Regions from separate parts of the Mesorhizobium sp. M0140 genome, predicted to be linked through region 1. Evidence: riboswitches for the same ligand, from Rfam matches in the RefSeq annotation. Region 1 holds a riboswitch; each other region holds the start of a gene.
The links. Region 1 has a riboswitch for cobalamin ahead of NKJ37_RS12405 (ABC transporter ATP-binding protein). Riboswitches for the same ligand answer to the same signal wherever they lie in the genome.
Positions count from the first base shown of each region.

Region 1 (7,606 bases):
CGAGCCGTTCACCGGCCTCGACGTTCAGACCGAAGCAGCGATCATCGATCTCCTTCGGTCGATGCGCGACGACGGCAAGCTGATGTTGGTGTCGACGCACAATCTCGGCAGCATCGTCAATTTCTGCGACCATGTCGTCATCTTCAACAAGACGGTGCTGGCCTTCGGACCAACAGAGACAACGTTTACGCAAGCCAATGTTGCGAAAGCTTTTGGCGGCGTGCTGAGGCATCTGCGCCTCGGCGGCGCCGATCTTCATGACGACCCCGACGCTCGCCACCTGACCGTGCTGACCGATGACGAGCGTCCTCTGGTGCTTTACGGCGAGCGGGATCAAGAGAAGATGATGAAGCCCGACAGCGGATCGCCAGCCCCGTGATCGACATCCTGCTGGAACCCTTCACCTACAACTACATGGCCAAGGCCATCTGGGTCAGCGCCCTGGTCGGCATGGTCTGCGCGTTCCTGTCCTGCTATCTCATACTAAAGGGCTGGGCCCTGATGGGCGACGCGCTTGCCCACTCGGTGGTGCCGGGCGTTGCGGCCGCCTACATGCTGGCCCTTCCCTATGCCGCCGGCGCATTCGCCTCCGGCCTCATCGCCGCACTCGGCATCACCTTGGTGCGGCGCGTGACGCAACTTCGCGAGGACGCCGTGATCGGCCTTGTCTTTACAACGCTGTTCGCTGGCGGGCTGCTGATTGCGTCGATCAGTCCGACCTCCGTAAACATCCAGTCCATCGTACTCGGCAACATCCTCGCAATCTCCGACGAGGATGTAACCCAGGTCATCCTCATCGCAGCGGTTTCGCTGGCTGTACTGGGGCTTCGATGGAAGGATATGATGCTGGTGTTCTTCGACGAGAACCATGCGCGCGGCGTCGGCCTGAATCCGTGGCGGCTGCGGGTCCTGTTCTTCGTGCTGCTCAGCGCCTGCATCGTCGCCGCGCTCCAGACCGTCGGCGCGATCCTCGTGATCGCGATGGTGGTAACGCCTGGCGCCACCGCCTACCTGCTTACCGATCGGTTCGGCGTCATGATCCTGCTCGCGATGGCGATCGGCGCGGCGACGAGCGCGGTTGGCGCCTATCTCAGCTTCTTTCTCGATGGCGCGACTGGCGGACTGATCGTGGTGCTGCAGACCGTGGTCTTTCTGACTGCCTTCGTCTTCGCACCCAAACATGGGCGGCTCGCCGCACGCCGGGCGGCACGTGCCGCATCGCAGGTCGCGTCATGATGACGATCTGGTCCTGGATCGCCGAACCGCTCAGTCACGAATTCATGCGTCGCGGTCTCGCCGTCGCCGTTCTGGTCGGCGCCATTTGCGCAGTGTTGTCCTGCTATCTCGTCCTGAAGGGCTGGTCGCTGATGGGCGACGCCGTTTCGCATGCCGTGCTTCCGGGTATCGTGCTCGCCTATATCGCCGGGATCCCGCTTGCCTTCGGCGCCTTCGTGGCAGGACTTGGCTGCGCGCTGGCGACGGGCTACCTCAAGCAGCACAGCCGGATCAAGGAGGACGCAGTCATGGGCATCGTCTTCTCAGGCATGTTCGCGTTTGGCCTGGTGCTGTTCGTCAAAGTCGAGACCGACCAGCATCTCAATCATATCCTGTTCGGCAACATGCTCGGCGTCCAGTGGCGCGACGTGATCGAGGCGGCGGTCATCGTCGTGCCGGCGATCCTCATCGTTCTGGCAAAACGCAAGGATCTGCTGCTTTATTGTTTCGATCCGGCCCATGCGCGCGCGATCGGCCTGCCCGTCAACCTGCTGCATTTCGGGCTGCTGACGCTGCTCGCGTTGACCATCGTGGCCTCGCTGAAGGCTGTCGGGATCATCCTTGTCATCGCCATGCTGATCGCGCCGGGAGCGATCGGCTTTCTTTTGACGAAGAGCTTTGAGCGCATGCTCGCCATTGCCGCCGCGGCCGCCATCGGGTCGAGCGTCGTGGGAACGATCCTCAGCTATCACATCGACGCAGCCACCGGCCCGACGATCGTCGTCGTTCAGGCCGGCGTTTTTTTGCTTGCCCTGTTCCAGTCGAAGCGCCCAAAGCAACGGGTGCAACTGGGCATTTCGGGAGAGTAATCGCGGCCCTGACCCAGGCCGCACTCAAAGCCGGTTGCGGATCAGCATGGTGACGACGAAGAACGAGCCGACCGAGCTGGTGATGATGCCGATCGGCAGTTCCTGCGGCGGCAGCAGCGTTCGGGCCAGAAGGTCGCTGGCCAGCAAAAGCACCGCGCCAAACACGGCACAGCTGGCAACCAGGCGCAGGTGCAAGGGGCCCGCCAGCGGCCGTGACAGATGCGGGATCATCAGCCCGACGAAGCCGATGACGCCAGCGACCGAGACAAGGATAGCCGTCGAGAAGGCGGCGACGAGAAAGGTCATCCGGCGCATGCGCGCCACCGGCACGCCAAGGCTTTCGGCGGCATTTTCACCGGCCAGGAAAGCATCGAGCCGGCGGTGGTTCCACAGCGCGTAAGCCAGAATGGTCCCCGCACCCAGTGCGCCGAGCCAGATGTTGTCCCAGCGCGCCAGGCCAAGGCCGCCCATGGTCCAGAACAGCACGGAGTGGGCGGCGCGCTGATCGCCGGCAAAGACAAGATAGTTGGTCAAGGCGGTGAACATGAAGGACACGGCAAGGCCGGCAAGGATCAGCCGCTCCGGGCCTTGCCCCCTCACCCGCGCCACCAGCAGCAGGACGACGCCGGCAGCCAATATGCCGCCGGTGAAGGCCGCGACCGGCAATGTCCAGATGCCGAAACTGTCGCCGAAGACGGTGATAACGGAAACCGCACCCGCGGCGGCGCCCGACGACAGGCCGAACAGGAACGGGTCGGCAAGGTCGTTGCGGGTCACCGTCTGCAGCAGCGCACCGACGACGCCGAGACCGACGCCGACGCAGATGGCCAGGATCGTGCGCGGCAGCCGCAGGTCGACGACGATCTTGCCGACCGGTCCTGCCACGTCGTGCCCGCTGAAGCCGATTACACGACCAAGCGCGGCAACAACATCGGTCAGCGGGATCAGTGTCGAACCATAGGCGATCGACAGCAGAGCGAGAGCGGCGATCGCCGCCGCGCCCGCCAGCATGGCCGGTGCAAATGCCGGATGGCGCAAGCCTGGAAATGCGTCGCGTCTGTCAGGACGCGTGCGACGCACTTCCAGGATCTCTTGTTCATGCATGTCGTTGCCCCAAAACCGCTGCGCACTTTTGGGCGACAGGCATCAAAACGCTTCCGGATGCATGGCCTTGGCGATCTTGTCGATCGCTTCGATGTTGGCCGGGCCGGGAGTAAGTTCGGCATAGCGCAGCGCGACGAAGCGCTCGTTCTTGACCGCGTCGGTCTCCTTCATGGCCGGATGCGCCTTCAGGAAATCGAGCAGTTTCCTGTAGCCACCGCCATCCTGGTAATCGAGCAGGATGAGGAATTGCGGATTGCGCGACGCCACCGTTTCCCAGTCCGTATTGCCCCAACTGGTGTCCATGTCGGCCATAATGTTGTCGCCGCCGGCGGCTGATATCATGGCGCTGGGGATGGCGAATTTGCCTGCGGTGAACGGCTTGTCCTCGCCGGAATCATAGAGGAAGACCCGCGTTCCCTTGGCGTCGCCGACCTTGGCGGTGATGTCGGCGAGCCGCGTCTTCCAGCCGGAGACAAGCTTCTCAGCTTCGGCCTCCTTGCCGAAGATCTTGCCCAGCTTTTCGACGTCGCCATAGAGCAGGTCCATCGAGGCGGCGGGGCGGCTCTTGTCGAGATGGACGCAGCTTTCCGTCAGCACCAGCGTCTTGATGCCGTGCGGAGCAAGCGTGTCGGGCGTCACTTCACCACCCGGCTTCATGCCATAATACCAGCCGGCGAAGAAAAAATCGGGCTCGACCGCGACGAGGTTTTCGAGCGTCGGATATTTCGGCGCCAGTTCCGGGATCGAACCCTGCTCGGCCTTGAACTCAGGACCCACCTTGTACCATCCGGTGATGCCGGTCAGGCCGACGATCGACGGCTGCAGTTTCAGCGCGAAAGCCATCTCGGCCATGTTGAGATCCTGGATGACGGCGCGCTTCGGCGGCGCATCGAAGGTCAGCGGCTTGCCGCAGCTGTCGACAGTTACCGGGAAGGCCAGGGCTGTCGAGGCCAGCAGCGAGAAGGCAAGCGAAAAAGCAAGGCGTTTCAAGGGTTTGCTCCTGTGGACGGGATGATCGATATGGGACGGCTTCAATCAGGATGGCGGCGCGGCACGGTTCGGAACATCGAACACCGTCAGTTCGCGGTCTTCGGTCGGATGGCGCAGACGCAGCACATCGATGCCGAAAATTTCGCGAATCAGCTTTTGGGTCAGCGCTTCGCGCGGTGCGGCGAGCGCTTGCAGACGGGCATGGTTCATCACCGCCACCCTGGTGGCGAACGGTGCCACCAGCGCCAGATCGTGCAGCACCGCGATCACCGTCATCTCGAAGCCTGCCACGAGGTCGAGCAGTTCGCCGCGGGCGCGCGGGTCGAGATGGTTGGTCGGCTCGTCGAGGAACAGGATCTTTGGCTGCTGGGCGATGGCGCGGGCCAGTTGGGCGCGCTGGCGCTCGCCGCCCGACAGCGAGCCGATGGTGCGGCCAAGCAGCGGCAGCAGGCCGGTCCGGCGCAGCGCATCGACGACAATGTCACGCTCCTCGCTCCTGCGCCGTAGCCGAGCGTGCGGGACCCGGCCCAGCTCGACATAGTCGATCACCGCCAGCCGCGGATCGGGCTGGTCGGTCTGGCCGACCACGGCGATATGCAGTGCCCGCTCGGCGGCGGAAATCCTGTCCAGCCGGCGCCCGCCGAGGTTCACCTCGCCGGAACTTGGCCGCAGCATGCCCGACAGCATGCGCAGCAGCGTCGTCTTGCCGGCGCCGTTGGGACCGATGATGGCTAGGCGATCGCCAGCGGCCACCGAGAAGCTGACCGCCTGGACCAGATCCCGCCCGTTCGCCATGGCGCAGAGGTCACGGGCTTCGAGAAGCGCTACGGGCATCGGCTGCCCGCCAGATTGCCGGGATGGCAATGCGTGCTCACGATGATGCGATGATCGATAGAGCCGTCCAACTTTCCGTCACTTTCCAAAACTGGCGACGGAAGGAAGCTGGCGAAGCGGCCGACAAGACCGGGATTCGCGTTTCCTCCCGGCACACCCCGTCCGGTCAACTCAGTGATGGCAGGTCTCCTGGCTCGCGGGTCGTTGCGCCATCCTGCCTTCCCAGCCTTGCCGGCCAGTGGCATTCACGGATTTTGCTCGCCGCTTACAGTTGCGGGGGCAGCCACGGCCTCGACCCCTGGGGATCTCACCGTGTTCCCTTTTCACCCCTCGCCTTTCGACTCGGGGACCATCACCGCTTCAGCGTAGATTTCCCCCAATCGCTTCGCAATGGATTTCTCGGACGGAGTGGTGGGCCGGCTAGGGGAAACATGCATTTCCCGCTCTCGATATGTAATAACATTACGCATTTAGAGGATGCCGCCTGGCGCTGTCAAGTGAAGCCTGCCGAATTTGGCTCGTCGGCGGCAAGGGGCGCTCCAACGCTGCGCCATATCGGTGCGACTGTGACGGGATCGGTGCGATTGCGCGGGATGCGCAATTTCGATCAAACTGGCCGCGCCAGGAAACGGCAGGATGATCTGGCCAATGCGAGGAGCAAAATGAACTCGACCGAGAAAGCGCTGTGGTTCGTCGAAAGTCATCTGCCGGAGGCTGTTACACTCGACGATGTCGCGCAAAGCAGCGGGGTGTCGCGTTTTCATGTGACGCGGGCTTTCGGGGCCGCCACCGGCCGGTCGGTGATGGGCTACATGCGCTCACGCCGGCTGACCGAGGCGGCGCGCAAGCTGGCCGGCGGGGCGCCCGACATCCTCAGCGTCGCGCTCGACGCCGGCTACAACTCGCATGAGGCGTTCACCCGGGCCTTCCGCGATCAGTTCGGCACCACGCCGGAACTGGTGCGCGCGCAAGGCACACTCGACAAGCTCGACCTGCTGGAGCCGATCCTGATGGACCAGTCCTTCCTCACCAATCTCGAACCGCCGCGTTTCGAGACCAGCCGGCCGTTCCTGATTGCCGGCCTCGGCGAACGCTACAGCTGCGAAACCAGCGCCGCCATCCCGACGCAGTGGCAGCGCTTCGGCCCCTATATCGGCAACATTCCGGGCGAGGCCGGCGACGTCGCCTATGGCGTCTGCGTCAACGGCGACGATGCCGGCAATTTCGACTACATCGCCGGCGTCGAAGTGTCTGATTTTTCCGACCTGCCCAAGGAATTCAGCCGGGTGCGGGTGCCGGCGCAGAAATATGCGGTCTTTGCCCACCGCGAACACATTTCGACCATTCGCCGGACGGTCAACACGATCTGGAACAAGTGGCTGCCGGCTTCCGGCCACGAGATATCGGATGCGCCGGAATTCGAACGCTACGGCCCTGAGTTCGACCCACGCAGCGGCAATGGCGGGCTGGAGATCTGGATACCGGTGAAGGCGTAGTCGGTCAGGCCATCGGCAGCGCCGGCCAGCGATCGACTATCCCGCCGCCGGAAAACACAGCGATCGACCCGAACTGCTGCAGCACGGCTTCGCTCTGCGTCGGCCTTAGAAACGCGTAGTCGCCGGGTTTTGCGGTCGCGTCGGCGGGCAAGCCCATGAATTGCTGGTTGGAGGACAGGCCGAGCAGCCCGTTCGCCTTCATGCCTTCGGGGAAGACGGGCTCGGCCATCCACTTGCCGCCATAGAGATAGCAGCCCTTGCGCGGGAAGCGGCCGAGCGCCTGCAGCAGGCGGGTGACGGCCGGCGGGCCAGGCAGCATCGGCTCGACCATTTTCAAGATCGGCGTGGCGATGAAGGCCGCCGGCTGGAAGCCGTCGAGGCCTGGCGTATCGAAATCACTGGGCAGCACGAAGGCCGAGCCCATCGAGACCTCGTTGGCCATGCCGCCATGATGAAGCAGCGCGGTCTTGCTGCCGCCGATGTTCAGGATACGGCGCTGGTCGGCGCCGAGACAGGCGACGAACGCCGAGGCCTGCGCCGACGCCTTGGCCAATGCCTTTGCCGGTCCGCCGAAAAGGCCGGGAATGAGCGGCGCATGCGCCTCGTAGGCCATGACGCCTTCGCAATGCAGCCGGGCCGGCAACGCGCTCAACGCCTTCGACAAGGCCTCAGGATTGGCGAACCCGCCGCGATGCAGCCCGACATCGATCTCGAAAGCGATGCGCAGGCCGATGCCGAGTTCGCCAGCGAGGGCGCCATATTCCGCCAGTCTCTCCTCGCTGTCGATCAGCCAGCAGACACGCGACCAGTCGACCACGCCCCTCGAAAGCACAGCCCTTGCCGCATCGACAGGCATCGGCTTGCCATACAGCAGATCGGCATCCGGAAACGCCTTCAGCACCGCCTCGCTGATCGGCGGATGGAAGGTCATGAAGCGCTCACTGCCGAGCGCCTTGCCGATATGCGCAAGCAGCGGCAGGCAGGCGAGCGATTTGTCGACCAGCCGCACGGCCAGGCCGGGATCCAGTCTCTCCTTTACCAGGGCAATGTTGCTGTCCAGCCGGTCGCGATCGAGCAGCAGGCAGGGCTGGAAGATGC
Region 1 is NZ_JAMYTM010000010.1:29,450-37,055, forward strand. Features, by position in the region: gene NKJ37_RS12380 (manganese/iron ABC transporter ATP-binding protein) at 1-379, shown strand, start outside; gene NKJ37_RS12385 (metal ABC transporter permease) at 376-1,236, shown strand; gene NKJ37_RS12390 (metal ABC transporter permease) at 1,236-2,084, shown strand; gene NKJ37_RS12395 (FecCD family ABC transporter permease) at 2,109-3,095, opposite strand; gene NKJ37_RS12400 (ABC transporter substrate-binding protein) at 3,231-4,178, opposite strand; gene NKJ37_RS12405 (ABC transporter ATP-binding protein) at 4,224-5,012, opposite strand; cobalamin riboswitch at 5,175-5,381, opposite strand; gene NKJ37_RS12410 (AraC family transcriptional regulator) at 5,675-6,508, shown strand; gene NKJ37_RS12415 (DSD1 family PLP-dependent enzyme) at 6,513-7,606, opposite strand, start outside.

Region 2 (7,606 bases), on a different contig from region 1:
CTCGACATTGATGGCGATGCCGTGGAAGCTCACCCAACGCCGCAGCCGAATGCCTATGGCCGCGATCTTGTCCTCGGCCGGCGAGCCGTCCGGCAGGGCAGGGCGGTTCGGCCGCACGACCCAGACGCCGACCCGGTCCTCGCGGCGCTCGCCCCGCACATTGAAGACGGCCAGCGTGCCGATGATCCACTGTTCGAGCGCCGCGACGAAGGCGCGGACGTCCTCGCGCCGCCGCTTCAGATCAAGCATGACATAGGCGACCCGCTGGCCCGGCCCATGATAGGTGTATTCGCCGCCGCGGCCGGCCGCGAACACCGGGAAGCGGTTGGCGTCGATCAGGTCCTCGCCGCGGGCGCTGGTGCCGGCCGTGTAGAGCGGCGGGTGTTCGACCAGCCAGACCATTTCGCCGGCGGCCCCGCTGCGGATCGCCTCGGCGCGCGCCTCCATGAAGGCAAGTGCTTCGGGATAGGCGGTAAGGCCGGGCTCGATCAGCCATTCGACCGGTGCTGAACCGGGGAGCGGCAGGAACGACGTGGCGATCTGGCTGCGTTCGGGCATGGCGTATCGTCTTTTCGCTTATGCATGTCGCGTCCCAAAACCGCCTCGCACCTTTGGGTGACATCAACTTGCCTTCCATATGGCGATATCAGGCGCAAACGTCCAGTTCCGACGCTGCGTTCGGACCCTGTGGAGCATTATGCCAATCGCCTGACATTATTGCTTGCCGTGCACTTGTTTCGCCGGAAACGATTTGCTACACGCCGCGAGCCGGTCGGTTCCGGCTCTACCACGTGCGGTCGTGGCGGAATTGGTAGACGCGCAGCGTTGAGGTCGCTGTGGGGCAACCCGTGGAAGTTCGAGTCTTCTCGACCGCACCATTCTCTTCCCAGAGTCCGATTTGTACCGGTCTCGCCCGCTGCGGGCCGGGCGCATTTCGTTTGATATTCCCGCACTTTACGCCACTTTCTTTCTGAGCGTCGGATTCTCCCAAAACCGGTTTCCCCTTTTGGGTCCGATGCTCTAGACCTGATTTGCACCTTTTCCGGGATTCTTGTGGCGGGAGGCGCTGGTGGAAGGCGAGCACGAACGGACGACCGGCGCCAGGGCCGCCGAGGACAACCACGCCGATATCTATGGCGAGGACGGCGCCGTGCTTTCGTCCTTCCTGGCGCGGATTGGCGCGGCGATCGCAGACCGCGACACGCTGACCCTCAAGCATGAAGTCGACGACCTGCACCAGTCGGAACTCGGCGACCTGCTCGAGGCGCTGCATCCCGAACAGCGCCGCGCGCTGGTCGAACTCCTGGGCGCCGATTTCGACTTCTCCTCGCTGACGGAGGTCGACGAGGCGATCCGTATGGAGATCGTCGACAATCTGCCCAATGCGCAGATCGCGCAGGCGGTGCAGGAGCTCGATTCCGACGACGCCGTCTACATTCTCGAGGATCTCGACCAGGAAGACCAGGACGAGATCCTGTCGCAACTGCCGTTCACCGAGCGGATCAGGCTGCGCCGCTCGCTTGATTATCCCGAAGAGACGGCCGGCCGCCGCATGCAGACCGAGTTCGTCGCGGTTCCGCCGTTCTGGACGATCGGCCAGACCATCGACTACATGCGCGAGGACAACAACCTTCCCGAGCGCTTCAGCCAGATCTTCGTCATCGATCCGACCTTCAAGCTGCTCGGCGCCATCGACCTCGACCAGATCCTGAGGACCAAGCGTTCGGTCAAGGTCGAGGAAGTGATGCACGAGACGCGGCACGCCATTCCGGCCACCATGGACCAGGAAGAGGCTGCGCGGGAATTCGAGCAGTACGATCTTTTGTCGGCCGCGGTCGTCGACGAGAACGAACGGCTGGTTGGCGTTCTGACCATCGACGATGTCGTCGACGTCATCCAGCAGGAGGCCGAGGAAGATTTGATGCGCATGGGCGGCGTCGGCGACGAAGAGCTTTCCGACAGCATCTTTTCGACCTCGCGATCACGCGTTCCGTGGTTGCTTATCAACCTTCTGACCGCGTTCCTGGCGGCGTCGGTGATCAGCCTGTTCGACCGCACGATCGAACATATCGTCGCACTGGCGGTGCTGATGCCGATCGTCGCAGGCATGGGCGGCAATGCCGGCTCGCAAACCATGACCGTCACCGTGCGGGCGTTGGCGACCAGGGATCTCGACATCTACAATGCCGGCCGCATCATTCGCCGCGAGATGGGTGTCGGCTTCATCAACGGCATCGTCTTCGCCATCCTGATCGGCATCGTTGCGGCAGCCTGGTTCCGTGACCCCAATCTGGGCGGCATCATCGCGGCGGCGATGATCATCAACATGTTCGTGGCCGCCCTGGCCGGCATCCTGATTCCGCTGCTGCTCGATCGTTTCAAGATCGATCCGGCGGTCGCTTCGGCGGTCTTCGTCACCACGGTTACCGACGTCGTCGGTTTCTTTGCATTTCTCGGCATCGCCACGTGGTGGTTCGGTGTGCCCTGAAGGCACGCCTTTTGGCTTAATTGACTTTTACGTAAATGCCGTGCGAGGCTTGCGCGGGGCGCCATGTCGATTCCGGCATGGCATGGGTTTTGGTTCGGGACATAAGGGTGACGCCGGCATGGCGATCGCCCCTTGGTTTCGGCGTGCGGGAGTGGCAATGCGAGAATATTATTCGATCACCGAGTTGACCCGTGAGTTCGATGTGTCGACGCGGACGCTGCGCTTTTACGAGGACGAAGGGCTGGTGCAGCCGGTGCGGCGTGGCCGCACGCGGCTGTTTCGCCCCTCCGACCGCCACCTCATCCGTCAGATCATGCGCGGCAAGAGGCTTGGTTTCTCGATCAACGAAATCCGCGAAATCATCCAGATGTACAGGGAGCCGCCCGGCGAAGTCGGCCAGCTCAACCTGATGATCAAGCGCATCGAGGAAAAGCGCGAGGATCTCCGGCAGAAGCGCCGCGACCTCGAGGAGACGCTGGCTGAACTCGACCAGGCCGAGGAGTCTTGTGTGGAGCGGCTGGTCGAGCTTGGCGTGAATACCTGAGCGGACTGGATTCTATCGCGCGTTAGCGTTCGGAATGAGCGGAAACGTCTATTCCTTCTGCAATGCACCGCGACGGCGCAGAACTTTGCTCCGCTGCACTCCTAGACCGAGGTCACGGCATGGATCCTAGGGTCTCCGCGACGGAGCTGCGCTCCTGCTTCGCCCTAGGATGACGAAGTTCGCAAGACTTAGGCTAATCGCCGAAGTGTGCACCTGTCAAAACCTCTCCGCGATGGAAACCGGAGCGCCAGCTCAAATCCAGCGGCGCACGCGTTTCGCGTAGTCGCGGTATTTCTTGCCGAATTTTGCCGCCAGCATCTTTTCCTCGCCTTCGATCGCCATTTTTTGCGTGGCATAGGCGGCGATGAAGGCGAGCGGCAGGAACCACACGATGCCCGAGACAAAGGCGACGCCGATCAACAGCAGGGTGTTGGCCAGATACATCGGATTGCGGGTGATGCCGAAGGGACCCGTGGTGACCAGGTGATCGGGCACAGCGTTCGGGTTCAGCGTGGTCTTGGCGCGGACCATGGTGCGGATCGCGGTGACCCAGAGCGCTGCAACGGCAAGCAGCACCACCCAGCCGGCGGCGAAAAGAATGTCGCCCAGGAGGTCACCGATCCAGGGCAGGGGATAGAGCAGGCCCAGCGCGATGCTGATGGCGATGGCGGCGGTGTAGATCAGCGGCGGCCACGGTATGAGCCCCGGCTTCGGCTGGTTCTCGGTCATTTGACCCCTTCCTCCATCAACTTGCTGTCCGTCTTGGCGGTACACATGCCGGCGAGATCGGACAGATGCGTCTTCCATTCCGCAGTCTGGTCGTTGTTGTAGAGCCGATCAAGCGTCGCCTCGCCCTCGAGCGTATCGAGCATGCAGACACAGTAGCTCGTACAGAACTCGGTGTCGCGCGACTGCTCGCAGGACAGCTGGCAGGTTTTGAGGAAATTCACCTGCGGGGTTTCGACCTGCGCCGGCATGATCTGCGAGAACAGCCAGACGCAGCCGATCAGCAATGGCTGGTGGATCAGGTAGAACGCCAGGCTGTGCCGGCCGATAAAGACCAGCGGGTTGGCCCAGCGACCGGGCGCCAATTCGGCAAGCCGGGTAAGCACGCCTGAACCGGCGGCGAGTTTCGTCACCGCGATGCCCGCAAGCACGGCGCCGAACCATGGAAACAACGGAACGTAGTCGTTGGAGCGTGGATTGTTCGCCGACAGGCCTACCCACCACAGCCATGGGTGATCGAACGCCTCGAGGCGCAGATAGACAGGCGCCGCAATGACGAGCGCGGCGACGACAAGCGTCAGCAGTGCCGGCAGCCGCAGAAAGGCGAGGCCGAGCAGGCTGGCCAGCGCGATCTCGTGCAAAATGCCGAAGAAGATGAATCCATCCGGCGTGGCGATACGGGTGACGACCGATATCGCGATCGCGGCTCCGGCGACCATGGCGAACCGCTTCCAGAAGCCGTTCCAGCGGATTTGTCGGCCATGGGCGAGATACAGGCTGACGCCGACCAGGAACAGGAAGGTCGAAGCGATGCCGCGCGCGTAGATCTTCCACCAGCCGAAGGCGGTCAGGCCGGGATCGGTGTAGCCGAAGAACTCCAGGTCCCAGGTGAAATGGTAGCTTGCCATGGCGATCAGCGCGATGCCGCGCACGATGTCGATGGCGACGATGCGCTTTGGTCGATCCTGAACGGGTGCGGTCGGCGTTTGGATGCTCATGGTCTCGCATTCTGATTCAGCCCCGCTGGAGGACTATCACGGTTGCCCCGCACAAAAGAAGACCGGCAATCCTGCCGATAACGCCGGATCGGCCGCGGCATTGGGCCAGTGCCGGGAAGCCTTTGGCCGGCTTCGCTTTTGCCGGATGCACGTCGGTTTCCTCTTATTGGCACTGGGGTCGCCACGTCAGATTTCACCCGGTGAATCTGCTTCGGGGAAAGCAATGTCCACCCATGTGCGCCATCCGATCTGGCTGCCGGCTCTCAAGGCCGCGGACGCGCGCACCTTCGCGTCGCTCTATGCGGTTGAATCCTTCGCCCGCGCCACGGTGTCGAGCGTCATCCCGATCCAGGCCTACGAGATACTGCACAACGAGCAGATCGTGTCGATGCTCTACACAGTCGTGGCGATGCTCGGCCTGTCGGTGACATTGTTCATGCCGATGCTGATCCGCCGTTTTGCCCGCCGCTGGGTCTACACATCAGGCGCCTGCCTGCTGGCCGTCGGCTCGCTGTTCTTCGTCACCGACACGCTCGCCGGGCAACTGGCCGGCATGCTGTGCCGGGTGATGGGCGCCAGCGCGCTGTCGATCACGCTCAACCTCTACATCATGGACCACATCCGCAAGACCGACTTCATGCAGGCCGAATCGCTGCGCATGGCGTGGTCGATGCTGGCCTGGACCGGTGGGCCGACGCTCGGCATCTTCCTCTACACGCGCTTCGGCATCTATGCCGCGCATGGTGCGGTCGCGGTGTTCGCGTTTGCCCTGCTGGCGCTGTTCTGGACCTACCGCCTCGGCGACAACCAGTCCATCCGTCCGGGCAAGACGCGCCCTGTCAATCCGCTCGCCAATATCGGCCGTTTCGTCGCGCAGCCCAGGCTCAGACTGGCCTGGCTGATTGCCTTCGGCCGCTCCTGCTTCTGGACGACGTTCTTCGTCTATGGGCCGCTGTTCATGGTCATCACGGGCGAGGGCAAGCTGGCCGGTGGCCTGCTGGTTTCGGCCGGCAACGCGCTGTTGTTCATGGCGATTTTCTGGGGCAAGGCAGGAAAGCGCTTTGGTGGCCGCGGAACCATGACATTTGCCTATTTCGCCATGTCAGCCGCGCTGCTGGCGGCGGGCTTCGTCGGCGAAACCGTGCCGTTGCTTACCGGCGCCTTCCTGCTCTGTGGTGCCTTCTTCACCATTGCGCTCGACGCCCTCGGCTCGACCGCCTTCATGCGCTCGGTGCGCTCCTATGAAAGATCTCAGATGGCAGCGGTCTACCGCACCTATCTCGACTTTTCCGAGTTGACGCCGCCGCTGGTCTATTCGGTGGCGCTGGCCTTCTTCGGCCTGGGCTCGGTGTTCGTCACGCTCGGCCTGCTGGCGGCGGTCTGCGGCTTTGTGACGTGGCGCTATCTGCCGAAATCACTTTGACCTTCATGGCGCATTCGCAATGGTCACCGGCGGAATTTGGTTTGCCGGAAGCGAGGATTCTGCCTATAGTCACCGGTGTCGCCGGTTCCATTTTGGAGCCAAGAGGGAATGCGGTGAGGGCGAATTTCGCCCAATGCCGTGGCTGCCCCCGCAACTGTGTGCGGTAGTCCTCTCCATAAACCACTGAGGATTTTTTCTTCGGGAAGGTGGGGAAGGACGCTGATCCGTGAGCCAGGAGACCTGCCGGCGACAGGAAACTGACTTCGATGCCCTCGGGTGGAGGGCGAAAGGACAAGACATGACTACCGCTTCCGTCTCCCTCGGCGCCTCCGTCTCCTCGCAGTCGCGCTTCATGCAGCTCGCGCTTGCCGCGCTGCTCGGCATTTTCGTGATGGGCTTTGTCGGCTTCTCGCATATCGATGCCGTCCATAATGCGGCTCACGACTATCGCCATTCGATGGCGTTTCCCTGCCACTGACGAGGGGCTGACATCATGAATCTGTTTCGCAACGTCGTGTTCATCGCGGCGATCGCAGGGCTCGTGGCCGGCGTCGTCCTCGCCTGCCTGCAGGCCTATGCCACCGTGCCGCTGATCCTGAAGGCGGAAGTTTACGAACAGGCGGGCGGCGGGCATCACCATGACCATGGCGCTCCGGCCGCAACGGATAGCAATGCCATGAGCACAACTGCTCCGGCGGGAGATGCGATGAGCTCTGCTGCCCCGGCTGCGGCGGAAGCCGCTCCGGCAGACGAAGGTTGGGCGCCGGCAGACGGTTTCGAGCGTTTCGCCTTCAGCGTGCTTGCCAATATCGTCACCGGCATCGGCTTCGCCTTGATCCTGGTCGCGGTCTCCGAATTCGCCGGCGGCATCGGTGGCTGGCGCCAGGGCGTGTTCTGGGGCCTTGCCGGCTTTGCCGTGTTCACGCTGGCACCGGGCCTCGGCCTGCCGCCGGAATTGCCTGCCATGCCGGCCGCCGATCTCACCCAGCGGCAGATCTGGTGGTGGGCAACGGTGGCGGCAACCGCTGCCGGTCTCGGCCTGATCGCGTTCCGCAAGTCGCTGCCGCTGGCGATCCTTGCCGTCTTTTTGATCGTCGCACCGCATGTTGTCGGTGCACCGCAGCCCGACAGTTACGAGACGGCGATTCCGGAAGGGCTGCATCACCAGTTCGTGGTGGCGGTGACCGTGACCAACCTCGTGTTCTGGCTGGTGCTCGGCGCGGTCGTCGGTGTGGTGCGTGGCCGCTTCACCGGCACCGCGACCAGCCTGCGCGACAGCTTTGCCTGATCGCAAGACACTGACCTTCCTCATCGGCGGTGGGGGGCCGCGGCGGCAGGGCCACGCCGGCAGGATGGATTGGCCGCAGGCGGCGCCGCCGGCGCCAGTGGCCGCCGGGGCGCCGGAAAAATATCCAGATGGTCGGAGC
Region 2 is NZ_JAMYTM010000032.1:2-7,607, reverse strand. Features, by position in the region: gene lipB (lipoyl(octanoyl) transferase LipB) at 1-558, opposite strand, end outside; tRNA gene NKJ37_RS25755 (tRNA-Leu) at 794-878, shown strand; gene mgtE (magnesium transporter) at 1,070-2,488, shown strand; gene NKJ37_RS25745 (MerR family transcriptional regulator) at 2,646-3,032, shown strand; gene NKJ37_RS25740 (methyltransferase family protein) at 3,285-3,761, opposite strand; gene NKJ37_RS25735 (heparan-alpha-glucosaminide N-acetyltransferase) at 3,758-4,756, opposite strand; gene NKJ37_RS25730 (MFS transporter) at 4,980-6,179, shown strand; cobalamin riboswitch at 6,245-6,441, shown strand; gene NKJ37_RS25725 (CbtB domain-containing protein) at 6,478-6,657, shown strand; gene NKJ37_RS25720 (CbtA family protein) at 6,673-7,467, shown strand.
Region 2: linked by a shared signal. The riboswitch ahead of NKJ37_RS25725 (CbtB domain-containing protein) and the one ahead of NKJ37_RS12405 (ABC transporter ATP-binding protein) in region 1 are both predicted to bind cobalamin.

Region 3 (7,606 bases), on a different contig from region 1:
TCGACAGGCCGATATGCGGATGCGGACGGACATCCAGTGCCTGACCGGCGCGCAGGACCGCGGGCCCCATGCGGTCGAAGAAGATGAAAGGCCCCACCAGCCGCCTTTTTGCCGTCGGCAGGGCACGGCGCACCTGAAAACCGCCGATATCCTTGGCGTTGGGTATGACCATCAATTCGATCTGATCGCTGGCGAAGGCATCGCCTGCCTCAGGGTCTTTCCCGGGGAAGAAGCTCATCGACTCTCCTTGTCGGTGGTCGAAGGCCGCCTGGCCGCATCAGGCAAAGCGGATCGCCGCCTTTGCCCGCAGCTTGGCCGCCACCTCTTCGCGATTACGCGGATGCTGGTGGGTTTCCAGGGAATCGAGCAGTTCGCGCGCCGAGGCGGCGATGGCTTCGACGGCATGGTCGAAGGCGTGCTGGTTCTGCTTCGAGGGTCGCGTGGTTCCGCTCAGCTTGCGGACGAACTGAAGAGCCGCGTCGCGCACCTCGTCATTGGTTGCCGGCGGATCAAAATTGAACAGGGTCTTGATGTTTCTGCACATCGCTTCCGTATCTCCTCTTGTCCTTGAGCTGTTTCAATCGGAACGAGTTATATCCTCGATCATGATCATGTCCAAAAACCGGTGAGGCGAGGCCATCGTTCGGACCGAGCCTCAATCCGCGTCGAGTGGCTCCGTTCCAACCGGCTTGCCGTCGCGCGACAGCCTGATCTTCTCGACCTTGTCCTCGGCGGCCTTCAGCAGCCGGTCGCAATGCGCCTTCAGCGCCTCACCACGCTCATAGATCTTGATCGACTGGTCGAGCGGCACGTCGCCACGCTCCAGATCATCGACGATCTTCTCCAGCGCATCGAGTGCCTGCTCGAAGCTCATCGCCTTGACGTCTTCGTTGGTCTCATCGGCCATCATTCATCCTTTCATCAGTCGCCCGACATGGGCGGCGACCGAAAATGCCAATCCCTGCAGATCGTAGCCGCCCTCGAGCAGGCTGACGAGCCGGTTGCCGCTGTGGCGTGCCGCGCGCTGCATCAGCTGGCCGGTCGCCCAGTCGAAATCATCCTCGGTCAGATTGATCTCGGCCAGCGGATCGCGGTGGTGCGCGTCGAACCCCGCCGAAATGATGATCAGGTCGGGCGCGAAATTGTCGAGCGCGGGCAGGACGCGCGACAGGAAGGCATCGCGAAACACTTCGCTGCCGGTCTGCGGCGCCAGCGGTGCGTTGACGATGTTGCCGGCGCCCGTTTCGGTCTTCGCTCCGGTGCCGGGATAAAGCGGCATCTGGTGTGTCGAGCAATAGAGCACCGACGGATCGTCCCAGAAAATATCCTGCGTGCCATTGCCGTGATGCACGTCCCAGTCGACGACGGCAACGCGCTCGACACCGTGTTTCTTCTGCGCATAACGCGCCGCGATCGCCGCCGTGTTGAACAGGCAAAAGCCCATCGCCGTGGTCTTTTCGGCATGATGGCCGGGCGGCCGGGCGGCGACGAAGACGTTGTCGGCGCGGCCCGAAAAGACATCATCGACGGCGGCGTTGGCGGCGCCGATCGCGGTGATCGCCGCTTGCCAGCTCTTCGGGCTGGCAGTGGTGTCGGCATCGATGCGGGCAATCCCCTCGTCGGGGATGGCGGCGCGCACGCGGGCGACGAAATCGGCGGGATGCGCGTAGAGGATGGTGGCCTCGTCGCCTTCCGGCGCCTGAATACGATCGAGCCCGGCAAAGGCTTCGTCGTCGAGCACGCGCTCGATGGCGCGTAAGCGGTCGGGCCGCTCGGGATGTCCGGGCGGCGTGAGATGCTCGAGGAAGATCGGATGGGTGTAGAGACGGGTGGTCATCGTCCTAATCTAGTGACCCGGATCGACAAAGGCCATGCACGGGCGGCCGATGACTGGGGAAAATCGCGACTGCGTCCATTCGCGTCGCCGCAGGCATTGGCCCCGCGGGCGCTTCGGCGTAAGGTCCCTGGTACTGCCTGGTGCCCGCCGCAAGCGGGAGAATCGGGAACACGGTTGAATTCCGTGGCGTGCCCAACGCTGTGAGGGGGACCGCGCCGGTAAATGCCACTGTCGATGACGGGAAGGCACCGGACGCGGGTTGATCCCGAGCCAGAAGACCGGCCTGGCAGGCATTGTCATCCGCGTGGTCAGGCGGATGGCATCAGAGCGACGTGCGTCTACTTGGACGCACAAAGTACGCTCTGTCAGTTTTGAATCTGCAATCGCAAGGGGACAAGCGATGCCGGAACACATGACCGCTGCCATTGACGATGGATTTGACCAGAATGCGCGCGATGCGGTCTACCGCGCCATGTTCACGCGGCGCGACGTGCGCAGCCATTTCCTGCCCACCGCGATCGATGACGACGTGCTGGCACGGCTGCTGCTTGCCGCCCATCACGCGCCATCGGTCGGCTTCATGCAGCCATGGAATTTCATTGTCATTCGCGACGTCAAACGACGGGCGGAGGTGCGCGACCTGTTCCTGGCCGCGCGCGAGCAGGAACTGCCGGCGATCGAGGCGGAAAAACAGGCGCTCTATCGCAAGCTAAAGCTGGAAGGCATCTGCGAGAGCGCGCTCAACATCTGCATCACCTGCGACCGGCAGCGCTCGAAGGGTTCGCCGCTGGGACGCTGGCACAATCCGGAGATGGATCTCTACAGCACGGTCTGCGCGGTGCAGAATTTCTGGCTGGCCGCGCGTGCCGAGGGTGTTGGTGTCGGCTGGGTCAGCATCATCGAGGCTGAGGCGCTGAAGCGGCTGTTGGCCATTCCGGACCACGTAACGCCGATCGCCTATCTCTGCGTCGGCCGTGTTTCCGAGTTCGCTCCCAAACCGGACCTTGAAACGCATGGCTGGGGACGGCGGCTGCCGCTGCCGGAGCTGATCATGAGCGAGACCTTTTCCGGGCAAGGCGAGACACAGCTCAAATCCACCGTGGCGCGCCTCAACACCGTTTCTGCCGCACCAGACACCACCCGCCCAGCCGATCAGGGTGTGGCGCCGGCCGTATCCCAGCGCGAACCGCCGAAGGAGGCGAGCGCCTTGTCCTTGAGCTCCCTGAACTTCGACGATGCCTCGGCCAGCCGGGCGTCCCAAGCCGGATCGGGCACCTGGCCCGCGATGGTCTTGAAATAGACCTGCATCAGGCAGGCGATGGCGAAAGGCTCGATGAACGCCGCCTTGAATGCCCAGGCGAAGACGATGGCGAGCACAAAAGCCCAGCCGGCGAGTTGGCCAGGCATCAGGAACAGAATCGCACCGGCAGGCGCCAGCATGATCAGAAAGATGATGAACGACATGCCCCACATGATGACCGCCAGCCAGACGGCGTTCTTGACCATGACCTTGCCGTTCTGGGCATAGAGCACGACGCCTTGGCGCGCCGTCTCGAAGGGCGAGGCTGAATTGATGCGGATGTTGTAGCCGAGGATGATCTCGTCGACATAGGTCAGCGACAGACGGATCACCGTGTTGATGAAGGAGACCAGGCCGCTCAGGCCTGGTATCGGCAGGAAGGCGGCGATACCGCCGAGCAGGCCGGTGATGGCACGGATGGCACCCTTGACGAGTTGGTCGACGACGAAAAGGATGTTGGCTTCGGCAAAACGCTGGGTGACGACATCCCTGGCGTAGGCGATCTGGTCCTGACCGCCGGGAATGTCGCGGCCGTCGATCAGATGAACCATGACGGCGATGTGGCCGGCCTTGACGATATAGAGGATGTATTCGCGGATCCAGTAGACCGCGATCGAGACGATGCCGAACCCGACCACGCCGCCCCACAGGGCAAAGGACATGGGCCCGTCGGGATCGGTGGAGATATGCCCGACACCATAGCCGACCGAGGCACCGGTGCCGGTCGCCATGATGTAGGCCAACGTGATGCCGAAATAGACGATCATGCGAAAGACGATGAACGGCCAGGTCCGCATCATGATGGACACCGACCTGCCTATATCGAAATCCCACATGCCCCGAATCTCCGCCTCAGAGATGATGGCAGAGGATGAACTCAACCCGGCGATTGTCAATTGCCGGCCCTGGCGCCACAGTGCAACGAACTCGGGTTAACGGTTTCCTTCGGAGCCCGCCGGCGCGTTGGCTGACGGAGCATTAGACGAAAAACCCGCCTGTGCGGCGGGTCACTGGCGCAAATCAGCACCATAGGCAAATATGTACCATAGCTGAGGTCACCCAGTCAAGAAAAAATTCCTATCGCGAGAAGCTACCGGCACAAAAGCTGCCAACACCGCCGAACTGGCTGCCGCCAGGCCTTTTGTTAAGCTAAGTTCGGAGCCCTGCCTGGCACCACGCCCGGTGGGAACTTCAATTCGACTGCGGGTCCGGCTTCTTGAGCAGGCCTTCGAGCAGTTGCTTGAACGCCGTCACCACCTTCTTCGACGTCGCTTCGGGGTCGGTCGAATTGGCGATCCGTTGCGCCGCCTGGCTGCTCGCTCCGTTGATCAGTCGCGAGGCCGTTTCGGGGTCGAGGCTGGAGACAACGACCCCCTCCTCCTGCAGCGCGGTCAGATGGTCGGTCATTGAAGCGATGCACGCACTGGCATTCGGCCATTGCGCTGGATCCCCCAGCACGGCCGGGCCATCGCGGAACATGATGCGCTGGATTTCCGGCTCCAGCGCCATCTCGATATAGGTGGAGCACTCGTCGACGAAATGTTGCCAACGGGTCGGCGCTCTCGACGCAACCTCATTGATGCGCGCCGCCATCTCGCCGTCAATCTGGGCTATGACCGCCTGCAACAGCCCCTTCTTGTCGCCGAAATGATGATAGAGCGCGCCGCGCGTCAGCCCGGCCGAAGCGGTGAAATCATCCATCGAGGCTTCCGCATAGCCTGTTGTGCCGAAGGCATGACGGGCCGCCGCGATCAGCTTTGCGCGCGTCTCGGCGATCATCTCCTTGCGGGGTCTGTGCATGGCTTCTGGCCCTATTTACATACGCAACGTATGCCAATTGACATACGCGACGTATGCTCTATCTAATGATCATACGCTCCGTATGTAATTGTCCAATCGTCCTTTGTCGAGGAACCAACCGATGCAAAATCCTTACGCGGAAATCTTTCGTGCCCCCGGCGCAAAGGGCTTTGCGGCCGCCGGCTTCATGGCGCGCCTGCCGATCGCCATGGCGCCCATCGGCATCGTGGCGATGCTGTCGCAGACGCGTGGCGAATACTGGCTGGCCGGAGCCGTCTCGGCGACATACGCGCTGGCCAACGCCTTCGTCGCGCCGCAAATATCGAGACTGGTGGACCGCCTGGGCCAGACACGAATCGTCGTGCCCACCACCATCATCGCGGTGCTGGCTTTCGCCGTCCTGATAGCGGCGGCCAACCAGGACTGGCCGGTGTGGACGCTGTTCGTGTCGGCACTCCTGGCCGCCGCCATGCCAAGCATACCTGCGATGGTGCGGGCGCGCTGGACGGAGATTTTCCGGGGGCGGCCGCAGATGAACACCGCATTCGCCTTCGAGTCCGTGGCCGATGAACTGGTCTATATCGCCGGGGCATCGCTGTCGGTCGGCCTCAGTGCTGCTCTGTTCCCGGAAGCCGGTGTTCTGGTGAGCACATTATTTCTCGCATTCGGATCAGCGGCCTTCATCCTGCAACGCTCGACGGAGCCGCAAGTGCGGCCGGTGGACCATGGCTCAAGCGGCTCGGCGATCCGCCTGCGGCCGGTTCAGATCATCACGCTTGCCCTGATCTTCATCGGCGCAACCTTCGCGACGACGGAAGTGACCACCGTGGCGATCACCAAGGAGCTTGGCCAGCCCGGCGCCGCCAGCCTTGTCATCGGCGTTTATGCGCTGGGATCGTTCGTGCTCGGCATCATCGTCGGCGCGCTCAGCCTGAAGGCGCCGCTGCAACGCCAACTGGCCATCGCAGTCGCCCTCGTCGCGCTCGGCACGCTGTTGCCGCTCGCCGCCGACACCGTGCCGCTGCTGGCGCTGACCGTGTTCATCAGCGGTGTGGCGATCTCGCCGACCTTCATCACGGCCTTCGGCCTGATCGAGCGGCATGTGCCGGAGGCGATGCTGACCGAAGGCATCACCTGGGTCATGACCGGCATCGGCATCGGCATGGCGCTGGGCTCGTTCGCGGCCGGCGCGGTGGTCGACGCGTTCGGCGCCCAGAGCGGGTTCTGGGTGTCGGTGGCTTCAGGCACGATCGCGCTGGCCACGGTGCTGCTTGGCCAGCGCAGCCTTGCCACGACTGAGTGCGAGATGGACGGATGTGAAGCGGCCGCGATTGCCGCGGAATAATCAGATAGCGCCCGGTTTCGAGCCGGGCGCTATCTGATTAGAGGATCTCGGTCTTGGCGATATGGATGCCAAAACCTTCGAGGCCGACATAGTGGCGTTCGCGCGAGGCGATCAGGTTGATCGAGGAGATGCCGAGATCCTTGAGGATCTGCGCGCCGAGCCCGATCTCGCGCCACTCGTTTTCGCGGCGGCGAGCCTCTTCGTGATCCTCACGGTCGCCGCTTGCCGGCCGTTTGCGTTCCTGATGCGCAACGCCGACGGAACCTTCTCTGAGATAGACGATGACGCCGCGCCTGCGCTCGCCCATTGCCTTCATGATGGCGTCGAGCCGGTGGCTGGTGCCGAAGACATCGGTCACCACATCCTCGGAATGCAGACGCACCGGCACTTCCTCGCCGTCACGAATGTCGCCGAAGACGATCGCGACGTGATGCATGGAGTCCCAGGGCAGCGTATAGGTGAAGACCTGTGCCTTGCCGCCGAGCGTGTCGATTTCCGAGCACGCGACGCGTTCGACCAGCGTCTCCTTGCGCTGCCGGTAGGCGATGAGGTCGGCGACCGAAACCTGCTTCAGCCCATGCTCCTCGGCGAAAGCCTGCACCTGCGGGCCGCGCTTGACGGTGCCGTCATCATTGACCAGCTCGGAAATGACACCGACCGGCGGCAGGCCGGCGAGCTTGCACAGGTCGACCGCTGCTTCGGTATGGCCGGAGCGCATCAGCACGCCGCCTTCGCGCGCGATCAGCGGAAAGATGTGGCCGGGTCGGACGAAATCCGAGCCACCGACATTACCGTTGGCAAGATTGCGAACGGTCAGGGTACGGTCCTCGGCTGAAATGCCCGTCGTGGTGCCGTGCTTGAAATCGACGCTGACGGTGAAGGCGGTGGTGTGGGCGGAATCGTTGTCGGCGACCATGGGCGCAAGGTTCAGCCGCTTGGCTTCCTCGCGCGGCATCGGCGTGCAGACGATGCCGGAGGTGTGGCGCACGATAAACGCCATCTTTTCAGGCGTGCAGTGGACGGCGGCGACGATCAGGTCGCCCTCGTTCTCGCGCCCGTCATCATCCATGACGACGACGATCTCGCCGCGTTCGAAAGCACGCAGGGCTTCGACGATTTTCTTCTGGTCGTAAGGCATGGGTACTCGCTTCGCTCGCAGGGGAATAAGGGAGTAGGGCAGTACGGGAGTAGGGAAAAGCAAAAATTTGGCTGACCGAGCTAAGAGCGCAACATATTCCCCTATTCCCCTATTCCCCTTCCCGTCTGCCCTCGATGCCGCAGATAGTGATCGGCAATCGCGCAGGCAACCATTGCCTCGCCGATC
Region 3 is NZ_JAMYTM010000001.1:339,593-347,198, reverse strand. Features, by position in the region: gene NKJ37_RS01650 (pirin family protein) at 1-238, opposite strand, end outside; gene NKJ37_RS01645 (DUF2277 domain-containing protein) at 278-544, opposite strand; gene NKJ37_RS01640 (exodeoxyribonuclease VII small subunit) at 656-907, opposite strand; gene NKJ37_RS01635 (histone deacetylase family protein) at 911-1,837, opposite strand; cobalamin riboswitch at 1,959-2,138, shown strand; partial or broken gene bluB (5,6-dimethylbenzimidazole synthase) at 2,154-2,867, shown strand; gene NKJ37_RS01625 (hypothetical protein) at 2,990-3,973, opposite strand; gene NKJ37_RS01620 (TetR/AcrR family transcriptional regulator) at 4,329-4,937, opposite strand; gene NKJ37_RS01615 (MFS transporter) at 5,059-6,282, shown strand; gene ribB (3,4-dihydroxy-2-butanone-4-phosphate synthase) at 6,320-7,420, opposite strand; gene aroC (chorismate synthase) at 7,522-7,606, opposite strand, start outside.
Region 3: linked by a shared signal. The riboswitch ahead of bluB (5,6-dimethylbenzimidazole synthase) and the one ahead of NKJ37_RS12405 (ABC transporter ATP-binding protein) in region 1 are both predicted to bind cobalamin.

Region 4 (7,606 bases), on a different contig from region 1:
AAGCATCTGGCGCAAGCGGTCAATGTCCAGCAGGGCGACGAGGCTTCGCTGCTCGAGCACTACCGGCGCTTTCTCAGCTTCCGGCGTGCCCATCCGGCGCTCGCCAAGGGCGACATCACCTTCATCGAAAGTGAGGGAGATACCGTCGCCTTCACGCGCCGCGCAGGCAACGAGCAGATCGTCTGCGTCTTCAATCTGGGAGCCGGGCCGGCTAAGGTTGACCTTGGCGGCCGATCGCTCCAACCTCTGCCCGGGCACGGATTTTCGGGGCAGGCGAACAGCGGTTCCATCGAGCTTGGCGACTACGGCGCCTGGTTCGGGCGTCTCGACTGAATTTCCAATCACTGGAGGAAACCAATGGCCGATGTCACGCTAAGACAAGTGAAGAAATCCTACGGCAATCTGAACATTCTCCACGGCATCGACCTCGATATTAAGTCGGGCGAGTTCATCGTCTTCGTCGGCCCGTCGGGCTGCGGCAAGTCGACATTGCTGAGATCGATCGCCGGGCTCGAGGAAATCACCTCCGGCGAGCTTAGAATAGCCGGCGAAGTGGTGAACGACGTGCCGCCGTCGAAGCGCGGCATCGCCATGGTGTTCCAGTCCTACGCGCTCTACCCGCACATGACCGTCTACGACAACATGGCGTTCTCGATGAAGATCGGCAAAGAGAACAAGGCCGAGATCGACCGCCGCGTGCGCCAAGCCGCCGAGATCCTGCAGCTGACCAAATATCTCGACCGCCTGCCCAAGGCGATGTCAGGCGGCCAGCGCCAGCGCGTCGCCATCGGCCGCGCCATCGTGCGCAATCCGAAGGTGTTCCTGTTCGACGAGCCGCTTTCGAACCTCGACGCCGCGCTACGCGTCGCCACCCGCATCGAAATCGCCAAGCTCAAGGAATCGATGCCCAACACGACCATGATCTACGTCACCCACGATCAGGTCGAGGCGATGACGCTCGCCGACCGCATCGTGGTGCTCAAGGACGGCCACATCGAGCAGGTCGGCACGCCGATGGATCTCTACAAGAAGCCCGGCAATCTGTTCGTTGCGCAATTCATCGGCTCGCCGGCCATGAACATCCTGCCCGCGACCATCGACAAGTCAGGCAATTCGACCGTCGTCAGCCATGTCGGCGGACGCAAGGCAACCGTGCCGATCGCAACGCCTGCTTCGGCAAAGGGCGCTGCGGTTAGTTTCGGCGTGCGGCCGGAGGACCTGATCATCGCCAGCGGCGCGGACTATCTGTTCGAGGGGACGGTCGACTATGTCGAGCAACTCGGCGAGGTGCAGCTTGTCTATGTCGACATCGGCCGCGCCGACCTGCCGCTGGTGACCAAGCTGCCCGGCAATGTCGAGGTCAAGCGTGGTTCGACATTGCGGCTGAGCGCCAATGGCGAGGACCTGCATATCTTCGACACCGATGGGCGGTCGTTTGCCCTTCATGAAGCGGAAGCGAAAGCGGCCTGAGTCGGGACCAAATCTCGGATGCAAACAGGGCGGCGGGCTTGGCCCACCGCCCTGTTTTGAAGATCAGCTTCGGCGTTAGCGGCCGAAGAGATTCCGGTCGCTGCCCTGAGGGGCGGACTTCTCTACGTCGCCCGACGAATTGAGCAGCTTCTCGACGAGGCCACCGCTGTTGCGGACCGAGCTCGTATGCGCGCTGTCAACCGAAGTAACCGCAGGCTGATTGGCGCCGTTGGAGCCAAAGTTGTCGCTGCCGGCGAACGCGCTGCCGGTGATGGCCAGAACGGCGGCGGCAGCAATAAGGATCTTGTTCATTTTAATCTCCTGAATTCTGGATTTCGCCAGGACGGCAGACACAGCTGCCGTCGCTTGCGAAATTGGCTGTTAGCGACCGAAGAGGTTACGGTCGCTGCCCTGAGCGGGCGTCTGGGCAGCCGGTTCCGAGGTCTTGGTGGAAGCCGTGTACGACTGGTCCACTGCGGCGGCAGGCTGGTTGGAGCCGTTCGAACCGTAGTTGTCGCTGCCGGCGAAAGCGCTGCCGGAGATGGCCAGAACGGCGGCGGCAGCAATGAGGATCTTGTTCATCTTAAATACTCCTGAATGTCTGAATTTCGCCAGGGCGGCGGGCGCGCCCGCCGTCGACTGGGAATCGGCTGTTAGTTGTTGCCGAAGAGGTTGCGGTCAGCACCCTGGGCAGGCGCCTGAGCAGCCGGTTCCGACTTCTTGGTCGAAGCGGTGTACGAGCTGTCGACAGCAGTGGCTGCCGCGGCGTTCGAACCGTAGTGGTCGCTACCAGCGAAGGCGCTGCCGGAAATGGCCAGAAGGGCTGCGGCAGTGAGAATGATCTTTTTCATTTTTGTACTCCAGTATCGTCTTTTTCCGTCCGTCTAGCGGGGTGTCTTGGAAATGAAATCGCGTCGTTCGGACAGCCCCGATGTGGGAGGGCAACCCCGCCTTTTCCAATCACGAAGTTGTTCCGTGTGGACCATGAATCCACACCTTGAAATTGTGCCAAGGGAATCTACGGGTATATTTTTCTTCTTTATATCAGCATGTTAGATGTAACCGCTGGATGGATCACCGACTGTTTCAGAGGCCCAGCGTTCACACCGTCCTGCACGCACCGTCAACAGAAACGAACCGTTCGGTTCGATTTTAGGTCGAGCTAATAGTCACTTTTCGAAACCGTTAACCTTTTTTGACCCCGCCAAGGGATCCGATTCGGGGATATCGCAGCCGGCAAAATGGCCATCCGGGAGGTGGATTTCAGCCCGCGACGGTCTGCGGGAACGTTCGCATGCCGTGTCGCGCCGCATGGATACGATGTCGTTTTCATGCCGACGGCGCGCCCCCGATCGTGGTTAGATCATACCATCTCAGGTGCCGCTTCGTGACGACGAGGCGGAGAATTGGGAAGCCGGTCAGAATCCGGCGCTGCCCCCGCAACGGTGGTGGAGTTCAAGTCGCAACGGGAGACCACTGGGCAACTGCCTGGGAAGGTGTCGCGATGGTCCGCAAGGACAACTCCAGAGCCCGGAAACCAGCCCGAGATTGTTAGACTCGACTGATCGCGGTGGGCGGTCAAGAGGTGGATAGCGCATGTCTGGCACCTAGCCGGTCTGCGTTTCAATCCTTCCTCCATCACCACCAGTTCAGTCCTTAGAAACGAGGACAGGACATGGATACCCGCAACGACATGCTGAGGCTATTGAACAGCCGCCGGCAAGGCTTTTCACTGGAGCAGCCCTTCTACACCGATCCAGACTACTTCAAGCTCGACATGGAGTTGATCTGGTATCGCGACTGGCTGTTCATCGGCCATGATTGCGAACTGCCGAAGCCGGGCAGCTACATCACCGTGCAGATCGGCGACTACCCGGTCGTCCTTGTCCGCGACCAGCACGGCAAGATCAACGCCTTCCACAATTCCTGCCGCCATCGCGGCAGCCGCGTGTGCAACGCGGAAAAGGGTACGGCGGCAAAGCTCGTCTGCCCGTATCATCAGTGGACCTATGAGCTGGACGGCCGCCTGCTGTTTGCCCGCCAGATGGCCGACGGTTTCGACAAGAGTGATTTCGGCCTGAAGCCGGTCGCCTGCGAGAGCGTCGGCGGCTACATCTTCATCTGTCTGGCCAAGGAGCCGGCGGATTTCGCGCCGATGCGGGCGATGATCGAACCCTATCTTTTGCCGCACCGGTTGCGTGAAGCAAAGATCGCCTTCGAGAGCACGATCGTCGAGAAGGGCAACTGGAAGCTGGTCTGGGAAAACAACCGCGAGTGCTATCACTGCGCCACCAATCATCCTGAGCTGTGCAAGACCTTCCCCGAGGCTCCGACCGTGACCGGCGTCAATGGCGCCGACAGCGACCCTGAAATGGTCGCGCACTGGGCCAAATGCGAGGCATCAGGCCTGCCGAGCAAATTCCGCATCGATCCGGCAGGGCAGTACCGCGCCACCCGCGCGCCGCTGCTGCGCGATGCCGTCAGCTACACCATGACGGGAAAACGGGCGGTCCAGAAGAACCTGTCCGAGAGCGTTCCAACCGACCGCATCGGCTCCTTGCTGCTTTATCATTATCCGACAACCTGGAACCATATCCTCGGCGACCATGCCGTCACCTTCCGCGTGCTGCCGATCAGTGCCACGGAAACCGCGGTGACGACAAAATGGCTCGTCCACAAGGATGCGGTCGAAGGCGTCGACTACGATCTCGCTGAGCTCACCCATGTCTGGACCGAGACCAACGACCAGGACCGTCGCATCGTCGAGGAAAACGCCTTCGGCATCTTGTCGCCGGCCTACGAACCAGGCCCCTATTCGGAGCTGCATGAGGGCGGCGTGATCCAGTTCGTCGAGTGGTACGCGTCGTTCATCGGACCGCGCCTTGCAGAAGGCGACCGGCCGGCCCTGCGCAGCGTCGCCTAGCCCAGGGGACAAGAGGATGAATGCGATGACGGACCTTGGCCTCTATCGCCATCTCGACCAGATGACGCCCTGGAACGACAGGCTGCAGGTGCTGGAAGTGATCGGCGTCAGTGACGAAGCGCCTGACGTGAAGACCTTCACCTTCCGCTCCGACAACCAGACCTGGTTCCGCTACAAACCGGGCCAGTTCGTGACGCTGGAATTACCGACATCGGACGGGCCGCTGATGCGCACCTACACGCTGTCGTCCTCGCCGTCGCGGCCGTTCTCAATCGCGGTGACGGTCAAGGCGCAGGCGGGCAGCACCGGTACGCGCTGGATGTTCGACCATCTGACGCCGGGCTCGCACGTCAAGGCCTATGGGCCGACCGGCGACTTCTCGCTACACAGCCACCCGGCGGCCAAATATCTGTTCATTTCGGCCGGCTCCGGCGTGACGCCGATGATGTCGATGCTGCGCTGGCTGAACGACTGTGCGCCATGGACAGATGTCGGCTTCGTCAACTGTGCGCGCCGCCCGGAAGAGATCATTTTCCGCAAGGAACTCGAGCTGCTCGGCAGCCGCATGCCCGGCCTGTCGCTCGGCTTCATGATCGAGGAGCGGTCGAGCCGCGAGGGCTGGTTCGGCCATATAGGCCGCATCGACGCGATCCGGCTGCCATTGCTGGCGCCCGATTTCCGTGAGCGCGAGATCTTCTGCTGCGGCCCCGATCCCTTCATGCGCGCCGTGCGCGGCATGCTGAACGCCGCCGGCTTCGACATGGCGAAATACCATCAGGAAAGCTTTGCGGCGCCTGCCGTGGAGGAGATCCAGGCGCCGTTCTCGCCACTGCCGGAAGACGGCGCCGCCGTTGCCGTCGAGGCCGTGACGCCGATCCGGTTTTCGCTTTCCGATGTCGATGCCGAATGCGTCGCCGGCCAGACCGTGCTGCAGACGGCACGCGCCTCTGGGGTGCGGATTCCCGCCGCCTGCGAGTTCGGCCTGTGCGGCACCTGCAAGGTGAGGAAGGTCGCGGGCGACGTCGAGATGAGTCACAATGGCGGCATCCTCGATCACGAAATCGAGGACGGCTTTATCCTCGCCTGTTGCTCGAAGCCGCTTTCTGCGCTTGAAATCGAAGCGTGACCGGCTGCGCTCGCCCGAGTCTGCGCCATCTTGCCAAAAACCCTGCAAATGGTTAGACGCCTGCAACGGTGGGGTTGACCGTAAGGCCCGAAGATCATCTCCGCGGCCTGCTCGGCGGGGGAGCAAACATGCGACAATCCGGCATCTATGCCATTGCCAGCAAGGATATCGTCTTTGAATCCTTCGACGGCGAAGCCGTCGTTCTTGACCTGACCACGGGCAAATATTTCGGCTTCTCTGATTCAGGCAGCAGACTTTGGGATGCACTGTCGTCCGGCGTGCCTGCCTCCGAACTGGTCGGCGCCGCGACCGGAATTGGCGCCCTCGATGCCGCCGCGATTGACGGCTTTGTTTCACAATTGCTCGAATTCGGTTTGCTGGCGGCCGTAACCGATGGCATGGCAAGACCGGTTCCAAGCGAATTGCTGGCTCAGCTCGCCGCTGCCAGAGAGCCCCTCAAGGTCGACATCCATGACGATCTCGCCGATCTCATTGTCGTCGATCCCATCCACGAGGTCGAGGAGCCCCTCGGCTGGCCCGCGGTGAAGCAAGCCAACTGAAGCGCCCATCAGGTTCTCGTTGCCGGACAGCTCCGGAACAGGCAAACCCATGCCGAACATCACTCTCGAAAACCTGGCTGACTACGCACGTCATGTCCTGGCGCAAGCAGAGAGCAGCGCCGCGCATTATCCACTGACCCGCAAGGCGAGCTTGCCGCATCTGGATCTGACCGCGCATGTCAGCGCCGGCGCGTTGGCGGATGCCTTCGCTCATGGCTTTGTCACGGCTCCGGGCAGCCGAACGCCTGCCGACATCTGCCGCGTCTTCGTCGCACATCCCGGTATTGACGGCATCGCGGTACCGGCCAGTTGGGGCCAGGGACCCTTCACGCAGCATGGCTTCGCCACCCAACTGGCGGAAGCAGGATTGCGCGGCAACCATTTCCACGACCTGGATTTCTGGCAGTTCTATGATCCGCAACGTCGCGTTGGCGTGCAATTGATGGCTTCGGCCGACGCCTTTCCGCCGTGGGAGCCGGGAGCGCCGCTGCGGGCTTTCCTGCATTGGGAATATGCGGCGCGCGGCATGCGCCTTGCCCATGCCGGCACGCTCGGCACCAATGGCAAGGGCGTGCTGCTGGCCGGCGCGGGCGGCGCCGGGAAATCCGGGACCGTCGCCGCCGGCCTTCTCCACGGGCTGGACAGCGTCGGCGACGACTATGTGCTGGTCGACCTCTCCAACGGCGTGACTGCCCGCCCGTTGTTTTCAACACTCAAGCAGGATCCCCAGGGGTTCGCGCGGCTTGGGCTGGAGCACCGGCTGAAGGCGCATGGTCCGCTCAACTGGCAAGGCAAGCATGCCTTTCACATTGATGACATCGCTCCCCGGCCGGTGCCTGAAACTCTCGACATCGTCGCGCTGTTGGCACCACATATCAGCGGTCGTGGGGCAAGTTCGATCGTGCCGGTGTCGCGCAGGGATGCCATGATCGCCTTGGCCCCGTCGGGCATAGCGCAGATGCCGGGCGAGCGGGAGAGCGGCTTTCGCTTCTTCAGCGACCTGACCCGCCTGCTGCCGTGCTATCGTCTGTCGCTGGGGACGCAGCCACAGGAGATAGCCGGCACGATTGCCGACTTTCTCGCGCGGGGCGATTCGTGAAACTGAGCGTGATAATGCCCGTCTACAATCGTGAGCGCTATGTCGTTTCGGCATTGCGCTCGCTGGTGCGGCAGCGGGACGCCGCCGATCTCGACATCATCGTCATCGACGACGGCTCGACCGACGGCTCTACTGAGGCCGTGCGCTCGATGATGCGCGAAAACCCCTGCATCCGACTGTTCCAGCAATCCAACATGGGCGTAGCCAGGGCGCGCAACGCCGGGCTGCGGCAACTGCCGCCGGATGCGGAGTTCGTGTCATTCCTGGATTCGGACGACATCTCGCTGGCCGGACGGTTCAAGGCCGATCTCGCCCGCTTCGAGGCTACCCCCGGGCTTGAGCTGACCTATTCGCTGATGACGCTGGTCGACCGGATCGACGATGAGCGGCTGAAACCGGCAGTCGACAGCCGCACGATGACGCTTCGG
Region 4 is NZ_JAMYTM010000009.1:123,970-131,575, reverse strand. Features, by position in the region: gene bglA (beta-galactosidase BglA) at 1-333, shown strand, start outside; gene NKJ37_RS11895 (ABC transporter ATP-binding protein) at 358-1,470, shown strand; gene NKJ37_RS11890 (DUF680 domain-containing protein) at 1,546-1,782, opposite strand; gene NKJ37_RS11885 (DUF680 domain-containing protein) at 1,852-2,052, opposite strand; gene NKJ37_RS11880 (DUF680 domain-containing protein) at 2,124-2,321, opposite strand; cobalamin riboswitch at 2,829-3,030, shown strand; gene NKJ37_RS11875 (aromatic ring-hydroxylating oxygenase subunit alpha) at 3,146-4,393, shown strand; gene NKJ37_RS11870 (FAD-binding oxidoreductase) at 4,419-5,519, shown strand; gene NKJ37_RS11865 (PqqD family protein) at 5,648-6,079, shown strand; gene NKJ37_RS11860 (serine kinase) at 6,129-7,178, shown strand; gene NKJ37_RS11855 (glycosyltransferase family 2 protein) at 7,193-7,606, shown strand, end outside.
Region 4: linked by a shared signal. The riboswitch ahead of NKJ37_RS11875 (aromatic ring-hydroxylating oxygenase subunit alpha) and the one ahead of NKJ37_RS12405 (ABC transporter ATP-binding protein) in region 1 are both predicted to bind cobalamin.